Regions from separate parts of the Vibrio sp. NH-7 genome, predicted to be linked through region 1. Evidence: predicted binding sites of a transcription regulator. Region 1 holds the regulator's gene; each other region holds the start of a gene.
What was found. The regulator CRP, encoded in region 1, controls carbon source genes, mostly activating them, when cyclic AMP is high. The targets are predictions, from matches to a motif close to TGTGANNNNNNTCACA.
Positions count from the first base shown of each region.

Region 2: a site for CRP is predicted at 2,432-2,447, ahead of rppH (RNA pyrophosphohydrolase). Genes of this name have one in related genera too.
Region 3: a site for CRP is predicted at 2,599-2,614, ahead of ACUALS_RS11795 (CTP synthase). Genes of this name have one in related genera too.

Region 1 covers NZ_CM132187.1:270,192-274,452, reverse strand. The annotation lists gene ACUALS_RS01320 (hydrolase) at 1-799, shown strand, start outside; gene ACUALS_RS01315 (YheU family protein) at 838-1,050, shown strand; gene ACUALS_RS01310 (phosphoribulokinase) at 1,133-2,002, shown strand; gene crp (cAMP-activated global transcriptional regulator CRP) at 2,244-2,876, shown strand; gene ACUALS_RS01300 (2-oxoadipate dioxygenase/decarboxylase family protein) at 2,965-3,756, opposite strand; gene astD (succinylglutamate-semialdehyde dehydrogenase) at 3,943-4,261, opposite strand, start outside.
Region 2 covers NZ_CM132187.1:567,581-571,841, forward strand. The annotation lists gene ACUALS_RS02820 (NADP(H)-dependent aldo-keto reductase) at 1-871, opposite strand, end outside; gene ACUALS_RS02825 (DUF6482 family protein) at 999-1,310, shown strand; gene mutH (DNA mismatch repair endonuclease MutH) at 1,307-1,972, opposite strand; gene rppH (RNA pyrophosphohydrolase) at 2,600-3,118, shown strand; gene ptsP (phosphoenolpyruvate--protein phosphotransferase) at 3,121-4,261, shown strand, end outside.
Region 3 covers NZ_CM132187.1:2,550,683-2,554,943, forward strand. The annotation lists gene eno (phosphopyruvate hydratase) at 1-795, opposite strand, end outside; gene ACUALS_RS11795 (CTP synthase) at 873-2,513, opposite strand; gene mazG (nucleoside triphosphate pyrophosphohydrolase) at 2,711-3,517, opposite strand; gene relA (GTP diphosphokinase) at 3,626-4,261, opposite strand, start outside.

The DNA of each region.
Region 1 (4,261 bases):
ACCGATTTTCGTTCTGTTCCACGGACTGGAAGGATGCTTCTACAGCCCTTACGCCAATGGCTTGATGGATGCGTTTAACAAACAAGGTTGGCTCTCCGTCATGATGCACTTTCGCGGCTGCAGCGGTAAGCCGAACAAGTTAGCGCGCGCTTATCACTCTGGTGAAGTCGAAGATGCCCGTTTCTTTTTGCAGTACCTCAATAGTCTATTTCCTTCTCAAAAGAAGGTTGCCGTTGGGATTTCACTTGGCGGAAATATGCTGGCGAACTACTTGGCTAAGTATAATCAAGACCCACTACTCGATGCCGCAACGATTGTCTCCGCGCCATTGGATCTCTCGGCCTGCTCGGAGCGAATTGAACAAGGCTTTTCTAAGCTCTACAAAAACTACTTACTCTCCTCTTTGAAAAAGAGCGCCTTGCAGAAGCACCACTTACTCAAGGGCGAGTTAGGGCTAACTTATCAATGCATCAAACGGGTGACGCGATTGTACGAGTTTGACGACTTAATCACCGCGCCGCTGCATGGATTTAAAGATGCCGAAGATTACTACCAGCGCTGTTCGGGCATCCACCGCCTGAAAGAGATCAAAGTCCCGACGCAAATCATTCATGCCAAAGACGACCCGTTTATGACTGATGCGGTGATCCCCAAGTATGTGCTGCCCGATAACATCGATTACCGGCTGTTTGATCAAGGCGGTCATGTCGGCTTTGTTACCGGCAGCGCCATCAAACCGCGGTTTTGGCTGGAAGAAGCCCTGCCCGCCTACTATGAAAGTCTCACCGATCCGGCATAATAGCGCCTCATCTGCGAACATAAAATCTAGAGGTATTTATGATTGTTCCTTGGCAAGACATTGCACCAGAGACATTAGAAAACTTGATTCGTGAGTTTGTCCTTAGGGAAGGAACCGACTACGGAGCGGTAGAGGTGTCACTGCAAAGCAAGATTGATCAAATTAAGAAACAGCTCGAGTCAGGTGATGCGGTCGTGGTTTTCTCCGAGTTACATGAAACCGTCGACATTCAACTCAAAAACAAATTTTAGAGAACTGCATACAATGACGGTTTACTAAAGCGTGCTATAGTGAACTCCGATTACAGGAACGTATTCAACGACAAGGTTTGTCATGTCAGCAAAACATCCAATTATTGCCGTTACCGGTTCTTCTGGCGCCGGTACTACCACTACTTCAGAAGCTTTCCGTAAGATGTTCAATATGATGAACGTCAAACCCGCATGGGTTGAAGGCGACAGCTTCCATCGCTTCACACGACCAGAAATGGATGTGGAGATCCGTAAGGCGCGCGAGCAAGGCCGCCATATTAGTTACTTTGGCCCACAAGCTAACGACTTTCCTGCGCTAGCAGAGTTCTTTCGTAAATATGGCCATGAAGGTACAGGGCAAGTTCGCCGCTACCTGCACACCTTTGACGAGGCAGTACCATACAACCAAATGCCTGGCACCTTCACCCCTTGGCAAGACTTGCCAGAGAACTCCGACGTTCTTTTCTACGAAGGGTTGCATGGCGGCGTCGTCGATGGCGATGTTAACGTTGCCCAGCATGTGGACTTCTTGATTGGCATGGTTCCAATCGTGAACTTAGAGTGGATTCAAAAGTTTGTTCGAGACACTCGCGATCGAGGTCACTCTCGTGAAGCGGTGATGGATTCGATTGTTCGTTCGATGGACGACTACCTCAACTACATCACCCCACAGTTTTCGCGCACCCACATTAACTTTCAACGAGTGCCGACCGTCGATACATCCAATCCTTTAAATGCAAAAGGCATCCCGAGCTTGGATGAGAGTTTCGTGGTCATTCGCTTGCGCGGAATTAAGAACGTCGATTTCCCATACTTACTGGCAATGATTGATGGTTCATTTATGTCGCGACATAACACCTTAGTCGTGCCTGGTGGCAAGATGAGTTTTGCGATGGAATTGATCGTTCGTCCTATCCTTCAGCAACTCATCGAAACAGGAAAAATTGGCTAGAACTCACGGCTAGAACACGATTACTTTTCATACCGTGATCATGTGCACAGTTTTGCGTAGCAAAACCCAAGTAGGACCCGATTAAAATCAAGAAATCGTTTTCGAAAAAGGATACTATTTGTAACCGAAACACAAGTTGGCTTGCAGCATTTGTAAAGTGCTCTTATCCTAGTAAGCCTATTTAAGGCTTAGCTAAAACATGGAAAGCGGCAAGCGTACCCTGCAGAGGAAGTGAGATATTATGGTTCTAGGTAAACCTCAAACCGACCCAACATTAGAGTGGTTCCTTTCACACTGTCATATTCATAAGTACCCATCAAAAAGCACGCTAATTCACGCGGGCGAGAAAGCTGAGACGTTGTACTACATCGTTAAAGGTTCAGTTGCGGTTCTTATTAAAGACGAAGAAGGTAAGGAAATGATCCTTTCTTACCTAAACCAAGGTGACTTTATCGGTGAACTTGGTCTATTCGAAGAAGACCAAGAGCGTACCGCATGGGTTCGTGCTAAATCTCCTTGTGAAGTAGCAGAAATTTCATTCAAGAAGTTCCGTCAGCTAATTCAAGTAAACCCAGATATCCTAATGCGCCTTTCAGCGCAAATGGCAAGCCGCCTTCAAGTGACTAGCCAAAAAGTGGGCGACCTTGCGTTCTTAGACGTTACTGGCCGTATCGCGCAAACGCTACTAAACCTAGCGAAGCAACCAGATGCGATGACTCACCCGGACGGCATGCAAATCAAGATCACTCGTCAAGAAATCGGTCAAATCGTTGGCTGTTCTCGTGAGACAGTAGGTCGTATCTTGAAGATGCTAGAAGAGCAGAACCTAATCTCTGCTCACGGTAAGACAATCGTTGTTTACGGTACTCGTTAATCTCGATTAACTGCTGAATTTTAAAAGCCACCCATTGGGTGGCTTTTTTGTTTGTGAGCAATACAAACTAGGTAATCCCTGTTCGAACTTACCCATTGGTGCTTTCAAAAATCTTATCAGCAGACGCCGCAACAAACCCTGGATAAAGCTCGCCGTTGCTCATTGGGTAACGCTTGGCAAACTCATAGAAACCACCCGGAATAATCTCTGTGCCTTCAGTAAATTGCACGGGGACTTTGTCTGCCATAGTAGATGACTGTTCGAGCAACACATCTGGGGAGCCTTTCACCTCACCACCAAACTCATTGATGGTAAAGCCTGCATCACGCAGATGGTTGTTCACATCAACCACTTCGCCAAACGCATTTAACTGATTCACGCTCACCGTAAAGTGGTTTGCACCATAACCATGGGCAGCTAACCAAGAAGCGTATTCACTCTCTTTTGCCAACGTCTGGAAATCAGCGTAGCTAAGATTCCACAAACGTCCGCCATACAAAAACTCTGGGCTTTGCAATTGAGAGGCGTCCACCTGCTCAACCAGTTTAGCCACGATGGCCTGCAACTCGGCTGAACACTCATCGACTTTGAGTTCACTGATGAATACTTTCGGTTGCGTTGGGTCTGGATGTTCAAAATGCTTGGCGACTAACTTTTTGCTCTCAAACACATAGTCACCACAAGGGGTGTAACCAGCATCAAGGAATGGTTGAGCCAGCGTCGCAATGCCTAACGGCTCAACATTGAAGGTGCGCAAAGCAATATGGTCGTTGATCAATGCTTCGTCTTCTTGCAGAAGTTGATGCACTTTTTCAGCAGAGGGACATAAGCGTTGAATATAGTCATTCCATAACGGTTGGAACAAAACATCTGGCGTCATAACGCCTCCTTGTATCGGGGTTGTTTACGTTAAAGAGAGCTTTATTAGTATTGTTTTTCGATATAAAAGAGGCCACCTAACCAAAATGTGTCCAGAAAATCTGATTAGGTAGCCTTCAACCTGTGACGTTTAAAGTGCCTTTCGGCTAAGAAAGGCAATAAGGGAAACCTTAGTGGTTTATTATGGTTATAGATCTAACCCTGGGCTTAACGTAGCAGGCAGCAATGTTTCGCTGCCTTCCATCGAAGCCATAGGGTAAGCACAATAGTCTGCGGCATAGTAAGCGCTTGGACGTAAATTACCCGATGCGCCTGGACCGCCAAATGGTGCATCACCACTCGCGCCAGTGAGCTGACGGTTGCGGTTTACGATACCCGCACGGATATGGTCAACAAAGTATTCCCACTCACTGTCATCGGTAGATACTAGGCCAGCCGATAAACCAAAGCGTGTGTCGTTAGCCAGTTCCACCGCTTTTTCCAAACCTCGGTAGCGAACGACTTGC
Region 2 (4,261 bases), 300 kb from region 1:
GTGCCATTTGAGCGGGATCTAATCCATGTTCTCGAGCCAAGTTAACATAAGCGGCTGTAGCTTCAATTCCTTGTGGTGTGAAGTAGCGGACAAAACGTTCGAATAGCGAGCATCGAGCGCCTTCAGGGCGTTGACCGTCCAAGTACTTGCCACTCAATGTACCAAAGGCAAGCGGTGAATATGCGAGTAGCTGAACGCCTTCATAGTGACTAATCTCCGATAGTCCTACTTCAAAGCTACGATTAAGTAAGTTGTATGGGTTCTGAATCGAGACAATTCTTGGTAGCTCATGCTTTTCGGCTAATCTCAGTAACGTCATCACGCCCCAAGGTGTTTCGTTAGACACGCCGATATAGCGAACTTTGCCCGCTTTAATCAGCTCAGCCAACGCTTCCAGCGTCTCAACTAATGTGACTTCTTCTTGCTCTGTTGGATAAGGGTAGTTTAGTTGACCAAAGCAGTTCGTTTGGCGCTGGGGCCAATGAATTTGATAAAGATCGACATAGTCAGTTTGTAGCCTGCGTAAGCTATCATCGATTGCGAGGTGGATGTTGCGCCTGTCTAGCTTCATATTGTCGCGAATGTGCGGCATGTTTCTTGGCCCTGCTACTTTGGTCGCCAAGACAACTTTTTCTCTTTTGCCTGAGTGCTTTAGCCAATTTCCGATATGTTGTTCTGTCGCACCTTGAGTCTGTGGGCTTGGAGGTACTGGGTACATCTCTGCGGTGTCGATAAAGTTCACACCTCTTTCAAGTGCAAAATCGAGCTGACGAAATGCATCTTGCTCAGAGTTCTGCACCCCAAACGTCATTGTGCCAAGACATATTTGACTCACTTCTAACGTTGAGTGAGGTAACTTGTTGTATTGCATGGGCCTTCCTCAGTTTCATTATTTTTATCCATCCAATATAGGGGATTCCGTTGTGGGAAGGAATTGGCGTTGTTAACAATTTCGCAAAATTATTGGCTTTGGCTAATATGAATAATGGAGGTGAATTATGAACATGACTCAGTTAGATAAGTGGATACATGGTTACCACAAAGATTCTTATCAGCCGCCAAAAGTGTTTGTGATCAGTTGCTCGGACCTTTCTCAATATTTGTTAGCAGTAGAGTATAAGCACAAGTTGGAGCCACTAAAGGTCAATGACGAGCCGATTCACTTTGAATCGTTAGAGCGAGTCAAAGAGGAATTAACTCGTCTGGGGGTTGAGCGTGCTTATTTGCGCTTGCACAACGCTTACGATGAGTGTGGATCGACTGATGGTCCGTTATATCACGATATAGAGTTGTCACTAGTCACACACTAAGCGTAGTTGCTTTCTAGAAGCGCAGCCGTGAACTGGGTTCGCAGATAGAACCCTCTTGGGCGTGTCTTGATGATTCTTCCGCTGGCGCCATACGCTTCGGTCAGTGCTCTTCCATTGGCCGCTTTTGGCCGCAGTTGTAGGACTTCACCATGCCTTGCGGTGATTTGTTCAACATGGCCTGTGACGATGAGGTCCATCAGCTCTTCCCAATCAGTTTTCAGCTGAAGCTCTTCTTCTTGAGTCGGTGACCAGATAAGAGGGGAGCCGACACGTCTTTCTGCCAGTGGGATTTCTCGCTCACCTTCAACGGGTACCCACAGGACTCGAGACAGTTTGTTCCGGACATGGCTGTTTTCCCAACTCAGCCCATGTATGCCAACAAGTGGAGCGACACAAACAAAGGTGGTCTCTAGCGGTTTGCCTGTGTAGCTAATGGGGATGGTTTTAAGCTCAATACCCAGCTTTTCAAAGTCCTGCTGAGGTTTACTGCCTGCCGTAGCGCCTAGGTGCCATTCGAGTAGTTGTCCAACCCATCCTTTATCTCGACGTAAATCAGGTGGAACCGTCATTTCGGCTTCTTGGGCAAGCTCTGCAAATGAAAGTCCGGCAACACTCCATGCGCGCTCTAACAGTTCAGATTCGGATTGTGGTTCTGGTTTCATACTATTCGCTGTTCAATAATTCTGTCTTTATTGTAACGGAAGCGCACCGGGTTGGCTGTGCTTGGCTGTGCGAAGTTTGATCATTTCGCGTGAAAGATCGTCTATCAAGTAGTTATCCACAGGAAGAAGGGGATCCTGTTGCCGTTTTCTTGGATGTGTATGAATAAACAGGGGTTTTAGAGTGATTATTTGCTTGCAGTTTCCCTTAAAACTTGCATTTGCCAATGTGGAGTGTGGATAAAACTATTGGTGGTGGATCTTTGACCGATCTGGTATTTGCTGAACATTACTAGAGTAGGTTGGCTTATTATCTGTAGGTTTGATGTTTAAGTTATTGATTTTAATTATTTTGTTTTTGGGGTTCAGTAGGGGGTTTGTGCTTAAGTGGCCTTGTTGTCGATAAAATGATCACTTTGATGTGGATTTTTCACATAGTTATACACAGAAAAGGTGAATAAATGTGGTCTATGTCTCATTGTATTGTGCATAAGAGGTGTTCTGCTCAAAAGTTATTCATGTTGTGTTTGGTGAGCGATATTTTCCGCCTTAGTCACACTAGTAAGTTTGCTCCAATTGGGGATATGTGGAAAAATCACTGTAATTAAAGATTTTATTAGAGGTTGGCCAGTGATAGATGGCGATGGTTACCGCTTAAATGTGGGAATTGTAATTTGTAACAACCATGGTCAGGTCTTCTGGGCTAAACGATACGGACAACACTCTTGGCAGTTTCCTCAAGGGGGAATTGATGAAGGTGAAACCCCTGAGCAAGCGATGTACCGCGAGCTCTATGAAGAGGTTGGTCTAACGAAGAAGGATGTAAAAATCGTAGCAACAAGTCGTCATTGGTTAAGATATAAGTTACCCAAACGACTGGTTCGCTGGGATTCCAAACCTGTTTGTATCGGTCAAAAACAGAAATGGTTTCTGCTGCGTTTAGATTGTGATGAGTCACGAATCAATATGCTGCGCGGCAGTTCCCCTGAATTCGATGGTTGGCGTTGGGTGAGTTATTGGTATCCTGTACGACAAGTCGTTTCTTTCAAGCGCGATGTGTATCGCCGAGCGATGAAAGAGTTTGCCTCCATGGCAATGCCGTTTAAAGAGCGTAGAAGCAAGAACAAGCGCAAACATAGAAGAGGATAGACATGCTTTCTCAACTAAGGGAAATAGTTGAACAGGTTTCCAAAGTCGAAGATGTACATCAGGCTTTGGATATCTTGGTTAAGCAGACATGCAGTGCCATGAGCACCGAATGTTGTACTATCTATCTCGCTAATGAAGAAATGCAGCGCCTTGAGTTGATGGCGACGCAAGGTTTACGTTTCAAAGGCGACAAAATTCGCATTGGATTTAATGAGGGCTTGGTCGGTCTGGTAAAGCGCACGGCTGAGCCTCTCAATATTGCAGAAGCTTCTAAGCATCCAAACTTCAAATACTTCTCTGAGCTAGGTGAAGAAATTTACCACAGCTTTCTTGGTACGCCGATTATCCACCGCAAACAGGTGTTAGGGGTCTTGGTCGTTCAGCAAAAGACGCCCCGCCAGTTTGACGAGATGGAAGAGTCTTTTTTAGTCACCTTAGCGGCGCAGCTTGCGGTGATCATCGCGCATGCTCAAACGCAAGGTCAATGGCGTTTAGAAAAGAAACAGCTTGCGATGAAAGGGGTCCCTGCGTCGAGTGGTGTGGCGATTGGAGAGTTTTGGCTAGACGATACTCAACCAGAGCTCACGGATGTGTACCCTGCCTCAACACTAGACATCGAACGCGAGCAGGAAATCTTACTATTGGCGGTTGAAGCGGCATTGAGTGACTTTCGGCGTATGCGCAAGAAGCTCGATAGTGAGATCAACAAAGATGCGCTGGCCATTTTTGACTTGTTTACGCATTTACTCAATGATCCGATGTTGCGTAAAGATCTTAAAGCGCAAATTCAAAAAGGCGATCGTGCTGACTGGGCATTACGTCAAGTGGTTGAGAGCTATTCGAATCGATTCGCTCGAATGTCAGATGTCTACCTGAGAGAGCGAGCTCAAGATATTCGAGAGTTAGGCCAACGACTACTTTACTTCCTTCATAACACTGAAAAAGAGCAACCAGCTTTAGAAAAACCAGTGATTTTAGTCGTCAGAGAGCTTACGGCGACAATTCTAGCCTCTATTCCCAAAGATATGTTGTTGGCCGTGGTGTCGATTGAAGGTGCAGCCAACTCACACGCTGCGATTCTCTCCCGTGCGCTCGGGATCCCCGCCGTGATGGGGGCAAACGTCAATTTAAAGAACATCAATG
Region 3 (4,261 bases), 800 kb from region 1:
TTCGCCTTTCATGTTGTAGATGCCAGCTTCTTTGTCGAAGAACTCAGATGCAGCACAGTCCATAGCTAGAGTAACGTCTTTACCTAGTTCGTAACCAGCAGCAGCAACAGCTTCTGCGATAACTTCTAGAGCTTCAGCGTTAGATTTAAGGTTAGGAGCGAAACCACCTTCGTCACCAACTGCAGTGCTGTAGCCTTTAGACTTAAGAACTTTAGCTAGGTTGTGGAATACTTCTGCACCGATACGTAGACCTTCTTTAAGAGTCTTAGCGCCAACTGGTTGGATCATGAACTCTTGGATGTCAACGTTGTTGTCTGCGTGCTCACCACCGTTGATGATGTTCATCATTGGTAGAGGCATAGAGAACTGACCAGCAGTACCGTTTAGCTCAGCGATGTGCTCGTATAGAGGCATGCCTTTAGCTGCTGCTGCAGCTTTAGCGTTAGCTAGAGAAACCGCTAGGATTGCGTTAGCACCGAACTTAGATTTGTTTTCAGTACCGTCTAGCTCGATCATGATAGCGTCGATTGCAGCTTGGTCTTTAGCGTCTTTACCAACTAGAGCTTCAGCGATTTCGCCGTTTACAGCTTCAACAGCTTTAAGAACACCTTTACCTAGGAAACGAGCTTTGTCGCCGTCACGTAGCTCAAGAGCTTCACGTGAACCAGTTGATGCGCCAGATGGAGCAGCAGCCATACCTACGAAACCGCCTTCTAGGTGTACTTCAGCTTCTACAGTTGGGTTACCACGTGAATCGATGATTTCACGACCTAGAACTTTAACGATCTTAGACATTGAATGTTTCCTTCTCGTTGAATATATAATGTCAAAATTAAGGGCAGCAGCACAACTAACGCTACTGCCCGTATCCTTTACTTCTCTAATTCGCCGCGTTGGTATTCACCAGCCGCTTTCACGAAACCTGCAAACAGTGGGTGACCATCGCGAGGTGTTGAAGTGAACTCTGGGTGGAACTGAGCCGCTACAAACCATGGGTGAGCTGGGTTCTCAATCACTTCTACCAGTTTCTTGTCTGCAGATAGACCCGATACTTTCAGGCCTGCTTTTTCAATCTGTGGACGAAGGTTGTTGTTCACTTCGTAACGGTGGCGGTGACGCTCATGAATTGTCGCGCTACCGTATAGTTCACGAGCTTTCGTTCCTTTCTCTAGGTGACATAGCTGTGAACCAAGACGCATAGTACCACCAAGATCTGACTTCTCGGTACGTTCTTCAACGTTACCTTCGCCATCAACCCACTCAGTGATTAGACCAACCACTGGGTACTTCGTCTCTTTGTTAAATTCTGTTGAGTGAGCACCTTCCATACCCGCAACGTTGCGCGCGTATTCAATCAGTGCTACTTGCATACCTAGACAGATGCCAAGGTAAGGTACTTTGTTCTCACGAGCGTATTTCGCCGCCATGATCTTGCCTTCCACACCACGATCGCCGAAGCCACCTGGAACTAGGATTGCGTCAAGACCTGCAAGTGCTTCGTCGCCTTTGCTCTCTACATCTTGAGAATCAACGTACTTAATCTTAACGCTTAGACGGTTCTTAAGACCTGCGTGCTTAAGCGCTTCGTTGACTGATTTGTAAGCATCTGGAAGTTCGATGTACTTACCAACCATACCGATAGTCACTTCAGCGGTTGGGTTCGCTTCTTCGTAGATAACCTGTTCCCATTCTGACAGATCTGCTTCAGGAGCAGTAATGCCAAAGCGAGAACATACTAGGTCGTCTAAACCTTGAGATTTGATGAGTTGAGGGATCTTGTAGATTGAATCTACGTCCTTCATCGAGATAACCGCTTTTTCTTGTACGTTACAGAAAAGCGCGATCTTCTTACGTTCGTTCGCAGGGATCATGCGATCTGAGCGACAAACAAGAATGTCAGGCTGGATACCGATAGAAAGCAGCTCTTTTACAGAGTGTTGCGTTGGCTTAGTTTTTACTTCGCCCGCTGCTGCTAGATAAGGAACTAGAGTCAGGTGCATGAACATAGCGCGCTCACGGCCAAGTTCTACAGCTAGCTGACGGATAGCTTCCATAAATGGTAGAGATTCGATATCACCAACCGTACCACCGACTTCAACGATAGCTACGTCGTGGCCTTCAGAGCCAGCGATCACGCGATCTTTGATAGCGTTAGTGATATGTGGGATAACCTGAATGGTTGCACCTAGGTAATCACCACGACGCTCTTTACGTAGAACGTCAGCGTAAACACGACCTGCAGTGAAGTTGTTGCGCTTAGTCATCTTGGTGCGAATGAATCGCTCGTAGTGACCAAGGTCAAGGTCAGTTTCAGCGCCATCTTCCGTGACGAACACCTCACCGTGTTGAGTTGGGCTCATAGTGCCTGGGTCAACGTTAATGTAAGGGTCAAGCTTCATCATAGTCACTTTAAGACCACGAGCTTCTAGAATAGCCGCAAGAGATGCTGCTGCAATACCTTTACCTAGAGAGGATACAACCCCGCCAGTAACAAAAATGTAATTTGTCGTCATGTTTAACCTGAAATTGGTTGAATGAGGGAAAATGGATTTCTTCTGGACGGGATATAAATATACCAGAAGCCCTTAACCGCCACAACGTGAAATCTATCACACTGCAATTTTTTATTTTTTGCTTCAAATCAAACTGCATGAACAGAACAAACTCACGCAAAACATAGTTGAGTCAATCTTGTCCCATTTCGCTAAATCTACTGCCCAGACCTTTTCTCTTCTCGCTTTATCTGGTTCCAATGCTCGTCCAACTCTTGCAACGAACAGTCTTGTAACGCTTTATTTTGCTCCGCGACCCTTCCCTCAACGGCTTTAAAGCGGCGCACAAATTTTAAGTTGGCCTTGCTCAAAGCGGCTTCTGGATTAACCTGTACATGACGAGCTAAATTCACCGTTGCAAAGAGTAAATCACCGATTTCTAGCTCTAGGTTGTCTTGATTTACATCGACTTGAAGCGCTTCGTCCATGACTTCATCTATCTCTTCGTGAACTTTCTCTGCAACAGGTCCTAACGAATCCCAATCAAAGCCGAATTTCGCGCATTTTTTCTGGATCTTTGTAGCACGAGAAAGAGCTGGTAGAGAATTTGGTATTGAGTCTAGGATACTTTGCTCTGTTTTGCCTACTTCTGCTTTTTCTTTTGCTTTTTCGGCTTCCCAATTGGCATTAATTTCTTCATCTGACGCAAACTCCACATCGGAAAATACATGCGGATGACGACGTGTCAGTTTCTCATTTACAGCCTCAACAACCTCTGAAAAATCAAACAACCCCTGCTCTTTGGCTAGCTGACTATAAAAAATCACCTGAAACAGCAAATCGCCAAGCTCTTCTTTGAGATTTGGCCAATCGCGATTGTGAATCGCATCGACCACTTCATAGGTCTCTTCAATGGTGTGCGGGACAATAGTGTCAAAGCTCTGCTTTCGATCCCATGGACAACCATTTTCTGGGTCACGAAGCTGCGCCATGATTTGCTCTAACTGCTCAATTGGATGGCTCATATTTCTTCTTCCTTTAAACCTTCTATCTAAAGAACTGTCATCAAATAAAAAGGTGAGCAGCCAAAACCACTCACCTTTAGGTTATCTATCTATTACCTGAGTTGGAAACTATCCCAACCTCTTGACCGACATGACATCTTTAATCTGTTCAACACGCTTCGATACGCGCTGGAGAATCTCAATGTTAGTTACTTCCAAATCGAAGTCCATGATGGAGAGCTGTTTACGATAATCGACGCGGCTCTTCATACTGGTGACTTTGATCTTTTCGTTGGCAAACAGTGTGGTGATGTCTTTGAGTAAACCGCCGCGCTCCATTGCTTCCACACGAACGGTGAGGATGTATGAACCAACAAAACCGCTGCCCCAAACCGTATCAATAATCCGCTCTGGTGCGTGATGACGCAGCTCTTCAAGTTGTTCACAATCCGCGCGGTGAACTGAAATGCCGCGACCTTGCGTGATGTAACCCGCGATCTCATCACCGGGAATCGGCTGACAACAACGCGCGAGATGGGTCATAAGGTTATCGACCCCTTCAACCACTACCGCGTCTTTCTTAGGACGACTTTGAACAGGCGCTTTGTTCTCTGCTTCTTGCAGTTTCTCTAACGCTTGCTGATCTTCCTCTTCGGCGGTTGGCTTGTTCACTAGAGCATTGATGTGGTTAATGATCTGGTTGATACGCAGATCTCCGCTACCGACACCGACATAGAGCTCATCAGGCGTATTCATGTTGAAACG